Regions from separate parts of the Streptomyces sp. NPDC054786 genome, predicted to be linked through region 1. Evidence: riboswitches for the same ligand, from Rfam matches in the RefSeq annotation. Region 1 holds a riboswitch; each other region holds the start of a gene.
What was found. A riboswitch is a leader RNA that binds a small molecule or an ion and turns the genes downstream of it on or off. The one in region 1 is predicted to bind cyclic di-AMP.
Positions count from the first base shown of each region.

Region 2: another riboswitch for cyclic di-AMP. It lies ahead of ACWGI6_RS09150 (M23 family metallopeptidase); the one in region 1 lies ahead of ACWGI6_RS13480 (NlpC/P60 family protein).
Region 3: another riboswitch for cyclic di-AMP. It lies ahead of ACWGI6_RS25235 (transglycosylase family protein); the one in region 1 lies ahead of ACWGI6_RS13480 (NlpC/P60 family protein).

Region 1 is NZ_JBSHAW010000013.1:95,141-99,748, reverse strand. Features, by position in the region: gene pcrA (DNA helicase PcrA) at 1-1,521, opposite strand, end outside; cyclic di-AMP (ydaO/yuaA leader) riboswitch at 1,811-1,994, shown strand; gene ACWGI6_RS13480 (NlpC/P60 family protein) at 2,003-3,154, shown strand; gene ACWGI6_RS13475 (hypothetical protein) at 3,338-3,691, opposite strand; gene ACWGI6_RS13470 (NlpC/P60 family protein) at 4,016-4,608, shown strand, end outside.
Region 2 is NZ_JBSHAW010000008.1:41,590-46,197, reverse strand. Features, by position in the region: gene ACWGI6_RS09160 (PP2C family protein-serine/threonine phosphatase) at 1-987, shown strand, start outside; gene ACWGI6_RS09155 (DUF2332 family protein) at 1,045-2,220, opposite strand; cyclic di-AMP (ydaO/yuaA leader) riboswitch at 2,513-2,659, shown strand; gene ACWGI6_RS09150 (M23 family metallopeptidase) at 2,671-3,786, shown strand; gene ACWGI6_RS09145 (aldo/keto reductase) at 3,857-4,608, shown strand, end outside.
Region 3 is NZ_JBSHAW010000031.1:29,898-34,505, reverse strand. Features, by position in the region: gene eno (phosphopyruvate hydratase) at 90-1,376, opposite strand; gene ACWGI6_RS25235 (transglycosylase family protein) at 1,713-2,384, opposite strand; cyclic di-AMP (ydaO/yuaA leader) riboswitch at 2,392-2,563, opposite strand; gene ACWGI6_RS25230 (transglycosylase family protein) at 2,815-3,810, opposite strand; gene ACWGI6_RS25225 (cytochrome P450 family protein) at 4,066-4,608, opposite strand, start outside.

The DNA of each region.
Region 1 (4,608 bases):
CAGCGACAGGGCGTCGATCATCGCCTCGGCGCGGTCACCGATCCCGCGCTTGGGGACGTTCAGGATGCGGCGGAGCGGGACGGTGTCCTCGGGGTTGGCGAGCACCCGCAGATACGCGAGGACATCGCGGACCTCCTTGCGCTCGTAGAAGCGCACCCCGCCGACGACCTTGTAGGGCAGCCCGACCCGGATGAAGATCTCTTCGAAGACACGGGACTGGGCGTTGGTGCGGTAGAAGACGGCGACCTCGCCGGCCTTGGCGTCTCCGGCGTCCGTGAGCCGGTCGATCTCGTCGGCGACGAACTGCGCCTCATCGTGCTCGGTGTCGGCGACATAGCCGGTGATCTTGGGGCCGGCGCCGGCGTCCGTCCAGAGGTTCTTGGGGCGGCGGTTCTCGTTGCGCTCGATGACCGCGTTGGCGGCGGACAGGATCGTCTGCGAAGAGCGGTAGTTCTGCTCCAGCAGGATCGTCGTCGCGTCCGGATAGTCCTCCTCGAACTGGAGGATGTTGCGGATCGTGGCACCCCGGAAAGCGTAGATCGACTGGTCGGCGTCACCGACGACGCACAGCTCGGCGGCGGATTCGGCGGGGCCGACCAGCTCGCGGACGAGGGTGTACTGGGCGTGGTTGGTGTCCTGGTACTCGTCGACGAGGACATGGCGGAAGCGGCGGCGGTAGTGCTCGGCGACATCCGGGAAGGCCTGGAGCAGATTGACCGTCGTCATGATGATGTCGTCGAAGTCCAGGGCGTTGGCCTCGCGCAGCCGCGCCTGGTACATCGCGTACGCCTCGGCCAGGGTCTTCTCGAAACCTCCCCCAGACTCCGTCTGGGAGGCGCCCCCAGCCGCCGTCCCGGCGAAGGTCTCCTCGTCGATGAGCTCGTTCTTGAGGTTGGAGATCTTCGCGCTGAAGGACTTGGGCGGGTAGCGCTTGGGGTCCAGGTCCAGATCGCGGCAGACCAGGGCCATCAGGCGCTTGGAGTCGGCGGCGTCGTAGATCGAGAAGGAAGAGGTGAAGCCCAGCTTCTTGGACTCGCGGCGCAGGATGCGGACGCAGGCGCTGTGGAAGGTGGAGACCCACATGGCGTTGGCCCGCGGGCCGACGAGCTCCTCGACGCGCTCCCTCATCTCGCCGGCGGCCTTGTTCGTGAACGTGATCGCGAGGATCTGGCCGGGGTGGACATGGCGCTCGGCGAGCAGATGCGCGATGCGGTGGGTGAGCACCCGGGTCTTGCCGGAGCCGGCGCCGGCGACGATCAGCAGCGGGCCGCCGGTGTGCACCACGGCGGCCTTCTGCTCGTCGTTGAGCCCCTCCAGCAGCGTCGCCGGGTCGAGGGCGGGACGGGCGGCGCCGTCGCGGTAGTACGCCTCTCTGGGCGGGGGCGCGTCGAACTTCCCGCCGAAGAGGTCGGCGGGGATCTCCTCCGGGGCCGGACCGTGCTCGTCCTCGGGGGGCGGCGGGTGCTCCTCGCCCTTGTGGCCGAGGTCCGCCAGGAAACTGTCGTCAAAGAGGCTGCTCATCGCCCACCGAGTCTAGGCCGCCGCACTGACAGTCCGCCGCGGAGTAGCCCATTGTCGGCCGCTTGCGGGGCGAGGCGTGGCACCGCGGCAGGTCAGGTGGCCGGGACCGGCACAGATCGGTCGGCGGCTCGTCTACCCGAATCCGACATCTGCCACAACAACCCCGCATCGCGTTCAGGTCACGAAAAGGTTTCGGGCATATCGAACATCAGCCTTCACAGGAGCCACACGAGTTGGCTAACGTCCTCGCTCAGGCAGCCCGCCTCCCCGTGGACGACAGCGTCCGCACGGGCCGCCCACGCCGAGTCCGGCCCTGCCCTCAGGCACCCGGAGCCGGGGACCCACCAGCACCACCGGGGTGAATCGATCCGGACAGCCGTCGCCAGCGGACGTCCGGACCGTAGGGCAAGCCTTCCGTCAGCGACACCGCCCGAACCCGACAGCTAACCCGGTAGGCGGTCCACGGAAGGAGTCGCCGGCCTTGGCGTCGCATCGCAAGCCGCGCACCAGCATTCTCGCCTCACCCGGAGGCCGACGTACGGCCGTCGGGCTCACCACTGCCGCCCTCGCCTCGGCCACGCTGCTCTCGCAGTCCGCCGACGCGGCCCCCCGGGCGCCCAAGCCCACCGTCGAAGAGGTCAAGCAGAAGGTCGACGGCCTCTACCGCCAGGCCGAGGTGGCCACCCAGAAGTACAACGCCGCCAAGGAGCACGCCGACACACAGCGCCACACCGTGGACGGCCTGCTCGACGCCGCCGCCAAGCGTGCCGAGAAGATGAACGAGTCCCGGCGCCAGTTGGGCACCTTCGCCTCGGCGCAGTACCGCACCGGCGGCATGAACCCGACGGCGCAGCTGATGCTCGCCAAGGACCCGCAGCAGTTCGTCGACCGCAGCCACCTCATGGAGCGGCTGACCGGCCGGCAGAAGCAGGCCGTCACCGACTACCAGGAGCAGCAGGCGGCGGCCGCCCGGCAGCGCGCCGAGGCGACCCGCAGCCTGGAGCGGCTGCAGACGTCGCAGACATCCCTCAAGGAGTCCAAGCGGTCCGTGCAGCAAAAGCTGGCCGAGGCCCGGCAGCTGCTCTCCCGGCTGACCGCCCAGGAGAAGGCGCGGCTCGCGGAGCTGGAGCGCCGGAAGGAAGCGGCGGCCAAGCGCAAGGCCGAGGAGGAGGCGCGCAAGCAGCAGGAGCGCGAGCGCCGGCGCCAGCACGACGCCGGCGGCTCGGCCGGCGGACAGACCGGCGGCGGTGCGGACGACGGTGGCTCGACCGGCGGTTCCACCTCGGCCAAGGCCGACAAGGCGCTCGCCTTCGCCCGCTCCCAGATGGGCAAGCCGTACGTCTGGGGCGCGACCGGCCCCAGCTCCTACGACTGCTCGGGCCTGACGCAGGCCGCGTGGAAGGCCGCCGGTGTCAGTCTGCCGCGGACCACCTGGGACCAGGTCAAGGTCGGCCAGCGGATCGCCACCAAAGACCTCAAGCCCGGTGACCTGGTCTTCTTCTACGACGACATCAGCCACGTGGGCATGTACATAGGCGGCGGCAAGATGATCCACGCGCCGCACCCGGGCGCCAACGTCCGGGAAGAGTCCATCTACTACATGCCGATCTACGGGAGTGTCCGCCCGGGCTGAGACCCGGCCGCGCTCCCCCGGGCCACCCCCCACGGCCACCCCCCACACGCCACCGCGCGGCCGTCGCCTCCGGATTCGGAGTGCGATGACCGCGCGGTGTGCCGTGGAGGGGGCCTTCCCGGCCCACGGGGGGACCTTCTTCCGGCCCGTGGAGCCCTGTTCCCGGGCGGAACGCCGCTCCGCTCAGGTCCAGAGCACGGCGATGAAGATGTTCGCCACCGTCAGCGCACCGACCGCGCCGAAGAGCGGCTTGGCGACCGTCTCCTCGTCCCGCTTGACGTAGACCAGCGCCAGGATGACCACCAGAACGGCCATCTTGATGCCGATCTTGATGTTGTTGAGGCTGTGGCCCGCGGCCTGGTCGAGGCCGACCAGCACGATGCCGGTGACCAGCATCGTCAGCGCGCCGTGCAGCATCGCCGGGACAAACCGGGCGGTGCCCGCGCTCATCGCCTTCATCTGGGTCAGAAAGCCGCCCAGCAGGGAGGCGATGCCGATGATGTGCAGGCCGACGAAGAGATTGATTACTACGTCCATAGTGCTGGATCGTAGCCGCCGCATAGCACGGCCCTTCAGGCAGGGCGCCCACAATCGCCGCTTCGGTCAGGCCGGGCCCGGTCCCGGCCGTGCGGCCACGGCGCCGCGGTCACCCGCGCGCCGACCGCGGTCGAAAGCGAACAATCCCGGGCAAGCGCACCCGTCGCCGCAACACACGGGCTTAGCGTCCTCCTCCAGGCGGCCGACTCCCCGCCATCGCCGGCCTCCCACCGGCGTCCTGTCGGCCGCCCCGCCGAGAGGTGTGGCGGCGGTCCGTTCCCTCGTTACGGACCGCCGCCGGGCCCACGGCTCGAAGGGAAGGAAGTGACGGCCACCGTGGCCTCGCACCGCAAGCCCCGGCAGCATCCGCTCACCGCTCTCACCGGTGGCTCCCGCAGCGCACGCACCGCCCGTACGGCCGCCACCCTGGCGCTGGCCGGTGCCGCCACCGCCACCGGCTTCGACGGCACCGGCCAGGCCGCACCCCAGCCCACCCCCGCCCAGGTCAAGAACCGGGTCGACGCGCTGTACCAGGAGGCAGAGGTGGCCACGCAGAGCTACAACGGCGCGAAGGAAGCCGCCGACACCGCACGCGAGGAGCTGAGCAGGCTGCAGGACGAGGCCGCCCGCAGGACCGGGAAACTGAACGCCGCCCGCACCGAACTGGGCACCATGGCCGCGAGCCAGTACCGCTCCGGCGGCATCGACCCGACCGTACGGCTGTTGCTGTCCGCGGACCCGCAGCGCTATCTGGACGGCGCCGCGGTGCTGGAGCGTACGGGCAGCCACCAGGCGACCGCGGTGGCCGGGTACGCCCGCCGGCTCGGCAGCGTACGGCAGATTCAGCGGCGGGCCGAGGACACCGCGGAACGGCTGGCGGACACCGAGGCGGCGCTGAAGAAGCACCGGGTCACGAT
Region 2 (4,608 bases), on a different contig from region 1:
GCCGCCCCCTTCTTCTGCGCCGCCCCGCTGATCGCCGCGTCGCTCTCCTCCCTGCGCACCACCGCCCTCACGGCCCTGGCCGCCGTGCTCGGCGAGACCTGGGTCGTCACCTACCGCGGTGTCGCCGAGGACACCTACGAGTCGGTGGCGGAGATCGCCATGGTCTTCGTGGTCGCCCTGCTGGCCCTCGGCATCAACCGGTTCGTCCGGGTGAGCGATGCCCACCTGGCATCCGTACGGGACATCTCGGAGGCCGCCCAGCGCGCCGTACTGCCCACACCGCCCGAACGGCTCGCCGGCCTCGCCGTCGCCGCCCGCTACGTGGGTGCGCTGGCGGATGCCCGGATCGGCGGCGACCTCTATGCGGTGCAGGACACCCCGCACGGCGTACGGCTGATCGTCGGCGACGTTCGCGGAAAGGGGCTGGAGGCGGTGGAGGCCGCGGTGATCGTCATCGGTGCCTTCCGCGAGGCGGCGGAGCAGGAGACGACGCTGGAGGCGGTGGCGGGCCGGCTGGAGCGGGCGCTGCAACGGGAGGGCGGACGGCGCGCGGGGCTCGACGAGTTCGAGGGGTTCACCACTGCCGTCCTCGCCGAAATCCCCGCCAACGGGCAGTCCGTTCTGCGGGTGCTCAACCGCGGCCACCCGTCCCCGCTGCTGCTCACCCCGGACGGCGGGCTGCGCGAGCTGGTGCCCGCGGTGCCGGCGCTGCCCCTGGGAATGAGCGAGGTGGCGAGCTGGCCGGACCGGTCGGACGAGACGTTCTTCCCGGCCGGCGCCCTGCTGCTGTTCTTCACCGACGGGGTGACCGAGGCCAGGGACCTGCTGGGCCGCTTCTACCACCCGTCGGGCAGACTGCGCGGCCGTCGTTTCCCGGGCCCGGACGCCCTCCTGGACGCCCTCGTCGAGGATGTCGCACGGCATACCGGCGGCGCACCGGCCGACGATATGGCGCTGTTGGCGGTGCAGCGGCCGATGGGGGCGTAGGGGAGGGACGCGCAGGGCGCCGGGGGACGGGGAGCCCGGGAGCGCGCGGGCGTCCGCTCAGCCCCCTGCCACGCCTCCCGCCGCGCCCTCCGTCCCCGGCAGCCGGTGCAGGCTCTCCCCGTGCGGACCGGTGAGCGCGACCGGGCGCTCGTCCAGGGCGAGGGTCAGCATCAGCGCATCGTCCGGGTGCGGTGAGCGATGCGCCGGCGCGGTGATCCAGGGCAGGACGGAGTGGTGCTCGTGGGAGAGCCAGTGCCCGCCGCCGGGCCGTCCGCGCAGCAGCGACCGTACGAGACGCGCGAACTCCTCGCGGCGGACGGGCGGGAGGCCGCTCAGCACGGCGCTGTGGAAGATGACCAGCGTCGCCCCGGGCGGCGCCTCGGCGGCGAGCGCGGGCAGCTCGTCGAGCAGATCGCCGCGCACCATCCGCGGCCGCGGCGCCGGCCGCACCGCCTCGACGGCCGCGGACAGCCGGGCCGCCCGCTCCGCGTCGCCCGGCCATACGAGCGCCTGCAGCCAGCGCAGATCGTCCGGTTCGGCAACCGGGTCGAGCGGATCGAGGCCGATACCGGCCCGCCAGACGATCCGGGGCATCGGGCCGGGCAGCTCGTCGGCCGTCCATCCCGTACGGCACCTCAATACGAGCGGGCTCTCCGGTGCCCCTGCCTCGGCCCGGAGGGTGTCGCCCCGGAGGGCGTCTCCCGGGAGGTCACCCCTGCCCGCGCCCTCCGCTTCGTTGTCCTCGTCCTCGTACCGGTAGCGATAGCGGTCGGGATGCAGACCCAGCCCCGCCGACGCGCCGACCTCCAGCAGCGCCAGCGGCTGCGGCAGGCGGGCGAGCAGCGGCAGCAGCGTCGCGCAGTGGGCCGGCTCATCGGTCCGGGGCGAGCGCTGCATGATCACCGCGCGCACCTCGTCCCAGTGCCGGATCGTCCACTCGCGCCAGCGGCCGTACGCCATTTCACCGCGCGGCCCCAGCTCGGCGTGCGGGCCGTCGAGATAGCGGACGGCGGCGAGCAGAAGGTCCGGCTGCTGTTTGCCGCCGGCCGGCAGCGACCCCGACAGCAGATCGCAGAGCTCCTGGTCCTGGCTGATCCGCGCGCTCAGCTCCTCGTGCGCCGCGGACCACCCCCGTGCCCGACGCCAGGAGAAGTCCCCGTACCGCTCCGCCACCTCCCAGGCGCCGGCGGCAGCGCTCTCGACGTTCCCGGTGTTCCCGACGTTGACGGCCATGATCCGACGTTACTGCTCTCACGTTCCGTAACCGAGGGGCACCCCTCCGCATAACAACTGGCACACAATCCACGCGAGATCGTTTAGGCGTGGGCGGCCAACTCGCCCGATTTGTGGCCGTGGTGGCCGAAAAAGTCCACGCCAAAGCTGTTGTGGGGCCGTGATGAATTCCCGGGAAGGCTTGGAATCCGGCTGCGATCTCTATTACTGTCCGATAACGCAGCGCGGTCGTCCCAGCCGTCGCAAGAGGCGGCACCGCGCGCCGACGCCGAATCCCGCACGCGCTTTTCACGCACCTCCAGCACCTCGAACTGCACCAAGGGAACCGGGGAACCACTTCCTTGGGGTGAATCGGACGCCCTCCGCCAGGGGGCGCCCGTAGGAGACCTTCCTGCTCCGAACCCGTCAGCTAACCCGGTAGGCGAGAAGGAAGGAAAGGAGAGCGCCCCCGTGGCGTCCAACAGGCCTGCCCCCGAGGGTCCGTCCGCCTACGACCTCGATGACCGAGGTGCCTTCCCGGGCCCCGGTGATGCGGACACCATCAACGACGGACCGTGGGAGGAATGGAATCCCACCGAGGATTCCGTCCGCTCCGTCCGCGGCAAGCACCGGGTGGCCAAGCAGCGCGGCGGACTCGCCCGCGGCGGCACGGTCCTGGGCGTCGGCGTCATCGCGGCCGTCGGTGCCGGCGGAATGGCGTCGGCCGAGGGCCGCCCCGCGGTGCCGATCTCGATGCCCGACGTCGGCGGCATGGCCGACGAGCTCGCCGGCAAGCTGCCGGACGCCAAGTCGCTCCCCGGCATCGGTGACCTCATATCCGACTCGGGCGCGGACTCCACCGCGGCCGAGGGCGCCGCCACGGGCGATGCGGCCGCGGCGGCCTCCGGGCCCCTCACCCGGGCCGCCGGGACGGACTCGGACACGGGCGCCGCCGAGGCGCTGCGCAGCCGCATCCTCCAGCAGGCCGACGCGCAGCAGGGCGCAGCCGATCAGGAGTCCCGCGAGGCCGCCGAACACTCCGCATTCCAGAAGGCCGAGAACGAAGCCGCCGCTCACCAGAAGTCGGCCGAAAAGGCCGCAGCAGCCAAGAAGGCGGCCGAGATGGAGGCCAAGCGCGAGGCCGAAGAAGCGGCCCGGCAAAAGGCGGAGGCCGCCCGCCTCGCCAAGCTGGCGAAGAACTTCATCGCCCCGGTCTCCTCGTTCACCCTCACCGCCGGCTTCGGCCAGGCCGGCGACCGCTGGGCCGCGGACCACACCGGACAGGACTTCGCCGCGCCGACCGGCACTCCCATCAAGGCAGTGCACTCCGGCACCATCACCCAGGCCGGCTGGGCCGGCTCGTACGGCTACCGCATCGTCCTCACCCTCGACGACGGCACCGAACTCTGGTTCTGCCATCTGTCCTCGATGGTGAAGACCTCCGGCAAGGTCACCACGGGCGATGTCATCGGCCGGGTCGGCGCCACCGGCAATGTCACCGGCCCCCACCTCCACCTGGAGGTGCGCCCCGCCGGCGACCCGATCGACCCCATGCCGTGGCTGCGCGACCACGGCATCAACGTGTGAACTTCTGACGGGGTTGCTGTTGGGGGGAGCGGGAGGAATAACTCCCCGCCCCCCAACGCTGCAACCACGCATGACCGCCACACACACCCCCCGAAACCGCAGGCCCCTCGGCTCGCTCTCCGTCTCCTCGCTGTCCCTCGGCGGCAATGTCTTCGGCTGGACGGCCGACGAAGCCGAATCCTTCGCCGTGCTCGACGCCTACCTGGCGGGCGGTGGCAACTTCATCGACACCGCCGACGTCTACTCGGCCTGGGTCCCCGGCAACAAGGGCGGCGAATCCGAGACGGTCCTCGGCAACTGGCTGTCCTCCCGCGGCAATCGCTCCGATGTCGTCATCGCCACCAAGGTCGGTGCCCACCCGGACTACAAGGGCCTGTCCGCCGCCACCATCAAGTCCGCGGTCGACGAGTCCCTCACCCGTCTCCGCACCGACTACATCGACCTCTACTACACCCACTACGACGACGAATCGGTCGAGGTCGGGGAGTTGCTCACCGCGCTCGACGACCTCGTGCGGGCCGGCAAGGTCCGCGAGATCGCCGCGTCCAACATCTCAGCGACGCGCCTGGAGGAGTCCCTGGCCTTCTCCGCCCGCGAGGGTCTGGCCCGCTACGTCGCCCTCCAGCCCCACTACAACCTGGTCTCCCGCGACACCTACGAGGGCGAACTCGCCGACGTCGCCGCCCGCCACGGCGTCGCCGCTGTCCCGTACTACGCCCTCGCCTCCGGCTTCCTGACCGGCAAGTATCGTCCGGGCACCGCCACCGAAAGCGCCCGCTCCGGCGCCGCCGCCCGGCATCTGACCACCGACCGCGGCCTGCG
Region 3 (4,608 bases), on a different contig from region 1:
GTCGCCGGGGACGTACGGGGTGCTGGGCGGTTGTCTCGCCCGATTAGCCCCTGCTGCCCTGATCGGCCCGGCAGCGGGCCGCACTGCGGTCAGCTGCCGTGACGGAACCGCGGGAAGGCGGAGCGGCCGGCGTAGACCGCGGCGTCGTCGAGGATCTCCTCGATGCGCAGCAGCTGGTTGTACTTGGCGACGCGCTCGGAGCGGGCCGGGGCACCGGTCTTGATCTGGCCGCAGTTGGTGGCGACGGCGAGGTCGGCGATGGTGACGTCCTCGGTCTCACCGGAGCGGTGCGACATCATGCACTTGAAGCCGTTGCGCTGGGCCAGCTCGACGGCGTCCAGGGTCTCGGTCAGCGAGCCGATCTGGTTGACCTTCACCAGCAGCGCGTTGGCGGAGCCCTCCTCGATGCCGCGGGCGAGGCGCTCGGGGTTGGTGACGAACAGGTCGTCGCCGACGAGCTGGACCTTGGCGCCGAGCTTGTCGGTGATGACCTTCCAGCCGGCCCAGTCGTCCTCGTACAGCGGGTCCTCGATGGAGACCAGCGGGTAGGCCGCCACCAGCTCCTCGTAGTACTCGGTCATCTCGGCGGCCGAGCGGTCCTTGCCCTCGAACTGGTACTTGCCGTCCTTGTAGAACTCGGAGGCGGCGACGTCCAGCGCGAGCGCGATGTCCTGGCCGGGGGCGTAACCGGCCTGCTTGACGGCCTCCAGGATGAGGTCGAGGGCCTCGCGGTTGGAGCCCAGGTTCGGGGCGAAGCCGCCCTCGTCACCGAGGCCCGTGGACAGACCGCGCTCCTTCAGGACCTTCTTCAGGGTGTGGTAGACCTCGGCGCCCCAGCGCAGCCCCTCGGAGAAGGACTCCGCACCGATCGGGGCGATCATGAACTCCTGGATGTCCACATTGGAGTCGGCGTGCGAGCCGCCGTTCAGGATGTTCATCATCGGGACGGGCAAGACGTGCGCGTTCGGGCCACCGAGGTAGCGGAACAGCGGGAGGTCGCTGGCCTCGGAGGCGGCGTGCGCGACGGCGAGGGAGACGCCGAGGATGGCGTTGGCGCCGAGCGAGCCCTTGTTGTCGGTGGCGTCCAGGTCGAACATGGCCTGGTCGATCAGCCGCTGCTCGGTCGCGTCGTAGCCGACGAGCTCCGGGCCGATCTGCTCGATGACGGCCAGGACGGCCTTCTCCACACCCTTGCCGAGGTAGCGGTTCGGGTCGCCGTCGCGAAGCTCGATGGCCTCGAAGGCGCCGGTCGAGGCGCCGGACGGCACGGCGGCACGGCCCGTGCTGCCGTCGTCGAGGCCGACCTCGACCTCGACCGTGGGATTACCTCGCGAGTCGAGAATTTCGCGGGCTACGACGACGTCGATGGACGGCACGTTGTCTCCTTCGTGGGTGTCTGGAGTCTGCAGCACGAGCCTAACGGCCCCGGGCACGTCCGCTTGCCCTTGGCCCGCTCTGTGGGATGGAAAGACCCGGAAAGCTCCCCAAAAGCCCAGTTCACGGGACGTTTGGGCGCATTGTTCGCCGAACGGGAGAAACGCGGAACGGAACCGGTTACCGGTGTGCGGCCGCCATGGGTGCGACCCGGGCGCGGCCGGGCAACGAGAAGCCCCGCCGCGACGCGCTGGGGGAAGGGCGCGCCGGGCGGGGCGGTCTCACCGAGGAAGGGGGCCCGCCGCTCGGGCCCGCCGGATTCCCGCTGAGGGGTGGACTCAGACGTTGAGCTTCTGGCCCGGGAAGATCAGGTTCGGGTTGCCGCCGATGACCGACTTGTTGGCCTTGTAGACGGACTTCCAGTCGGCACCGTGCGCCTTGGCGATCTTGGCGAGGGTGTCGCCCGCCTTGACGGTGTAGTTGCCGTGGCCCATGGACTTGCGCTCGGTGGAGCGCGAGGCGTGCCGCTCGGGAGCGGCCGGGGCCTTCTTGGCCTCGGTCTTGGCGGAGCCCTCGTCCTTCTGGGGCGCGGACTTGGTCTGCGCGGAGCCCGAGGTGTCGACGTCGGCGGCGGGGCCACCGGCGGTCAGGTTGCCGGCACCGGCGCAGGACCAGGCGCCCGGGCCCTGGATGGCGAGGAGCTTCTCGGCGGCGGCGATCTGCTGGGACTTGCTGGCCAGGTCGGCGCGCGCCGCGTACTGGGTGCCGCCGGCGGCGGCCCAGCTGGAGTTGGAGAACTGCAGGCCACCGTAGTAGCCGTTACCGGTGTTGATCGACCAGTTGCCGCCGGACTCGCACTGGGCGACCTTGTCCCAGGTGGCGACGGAGGCGGCGGAGGCGGAGGTGGCGCCCATCAGCGGGACGGCCACGGCAGCGCCGGCGATGCCGGCGAGGGTGGCGACGCGGACGGCCTTGGACGGACGACGGTGCTTGCCCTTGATGATCAGCATGGTTCGTTCGTTTCCTCACCGACGCCTACGAGGTGAGCTGTCGGGTTCGGGCCGTGAGAATCGCCCGGCCTCGTGCGCGTGGCGCACGTGGCTTCACCCCAAGCCGGTTGACCCGCTTTCACGGGTGGGGCCGGCACTTACCTTGGGTCCCCCGCTCCTGCCTTCGGCGCTTGCGCGTCAACTGCCTCCGACCACCGGCAGGATTCGGCGTGTGATCGAAGGGCCCGCTTTGGCGAGCGGTCCTGACGTTAAGCAGTAATCCCCTTGGGGTTCAAACCCCACCATCTGAACCAAGTTGACCGTTTTTGATCACGGGCGGGTCACATACCCGCAGGTGAACCCCGGTTTGCCGAGGCGGGACGAACCGGGGTTCACCACGGTCAACGAGAGCCTTGTCTCACTTTCCCAAAAGCGGGCGAAGGGCGGCGAATTACCCCGCGGAGTGCCCGAGATCGAGCAGTTGGCCCGGCTTGATCAGGTCCGCGTCGGAGCCGACGACGCCCTCGTTGTGGTCGTAGAGCGCGGGCCAGCCGCCGGGCAGCCGGTGGGCCGAGGCGATGGCTGACAGCGTGTCACCCGGGCGCACGGTGTAGTCGCCGTCGCCCGCCGGGCCGGTGCGCGCCTCGTCGCCGCGTGAGGCATGCCGGCCGGCGGACCTGCCGCCGTCGTCGTCACCCTCGTCGCCCGAGCCACCGCGGTGCTTGCCCTTCGCGGGCTTCTCCTGCGGCGTGCCGGTCGTGTCCGTGCGGCTGCCGTCGTCGGACGGGTCGGCGGACTGCGACGGGTCGTCGTGCCCCTTGCCCGGCGTCGCCGAGTCGGACGGCGCCGGGTCGGTGGACGCGTCGCCGGAGCCGGCGGAGCCCGGGGCATCGGGCGAGGGCGCCGGATCGGACGACTCGTCGCCCGGCTCGTCGTGCGTGCCGGCGGAGTCCGAGCCGTCGTGCGTGCCGGACGCATCGGACGGGTCCCAGGGGTCCGAGGAGCCGTCGGCGTCCGACGGGGCGGGCGAGGGAGTGGCGGTGCTGCCCGGGTCGACCTCCGGCGCGCGCCCGTCCTTGGTCAGACCGGCGCTCACCGCGCAGCTCGACCAGTTCTCCGGGCCGCGGTCGTCGAGGATCGATTCGGCCACCGCGATCTGCTGGGAGCGGCTGGCGAGGTCGGGGCGCGAGGCATAGGCCGCGCCGCCGTAGTCGTCCCACATCTCCTGGGTGAGCTGCAGCCCGCCGTAGTAGCCGTTGCCCGAAGCCGCGCTCCAGACGCCGCCGCTCTCACACTGGGCGACCTTGTCCCAGGTGGCGGTGTCGGCGGCGTGAGCACCGCTCGCGCCGAGCAGTGGCAGGGCAATACCGGCGCCGGTCACTCCCGCCGTGACAAAGATGGCCGGTGCTTGACGGGGGCGCCGGTGTCGGCCGTTCCCGGAACGCATGCGGATGCCTTTCGCGCGGCGGTTGAGTTGTACGACGAGCTCTTCGAGCTGCTCGACGGGTTACCCGGGCCGGCCGACGCGCACGAGGCACACCGTTACACCGGTCCCCCACATCACCGCTTCGGCCGATCGAGTGAAGCCCGTCGATCGTCGGTCGAAAGGTAGCCGGGGTCACGGGTAGTCACAAGTCGGTGTAGCGCAGATCACGTAAAGGTCACACGGCTGACTCTCTGTCACTTTTGACCTTGTTGCTGGTCAGGGCCGTTCGGGCGGGAACTCCACGGGCAGCGACCGCAGTCCGCGCATGATGAGCCCGCCGCGCCAGCGCAAATCGTCCGGTTCCGCGGCAAGTCGGATGTCCGGGAGCCGGGTCAGCAGTGTCGCCAGAGCGGTCTGTCCTTCGAGCCGGGCGAGCGGCGCACCCAGGCAGTAGTGGATGCCGTGCCCGTATCCCAGGTGCTGGTTGTCACGACGGGTCAGATCGAGGACATCCGGCTCGCCGAAGCGTGCCGGGTCGCGGTCGGCGGCGGCCAGCACGACCAGGACCGGGTCGCCCTTCGCGATCCGCTGCCCGCCCAGCGTCAGCTCCTGCGTCGCGAACCGCCAGGTCGCCAGCTCCACGGGGCCGTCGTAACGGAGCAGTTCCTCGATGCCGGTGGTGAGCAGCTCGGTGTCGCCCGCCGCCATCGATTTCTGCAGCAGCTCGCGCTGGGCGGGGTGGCGCAGCAGCGCATGGATGCCGTTGCCGATGAGGTTGACGGTGGTCTCGAAACCGGCGAAGAGCAGGATGAAGGCCAT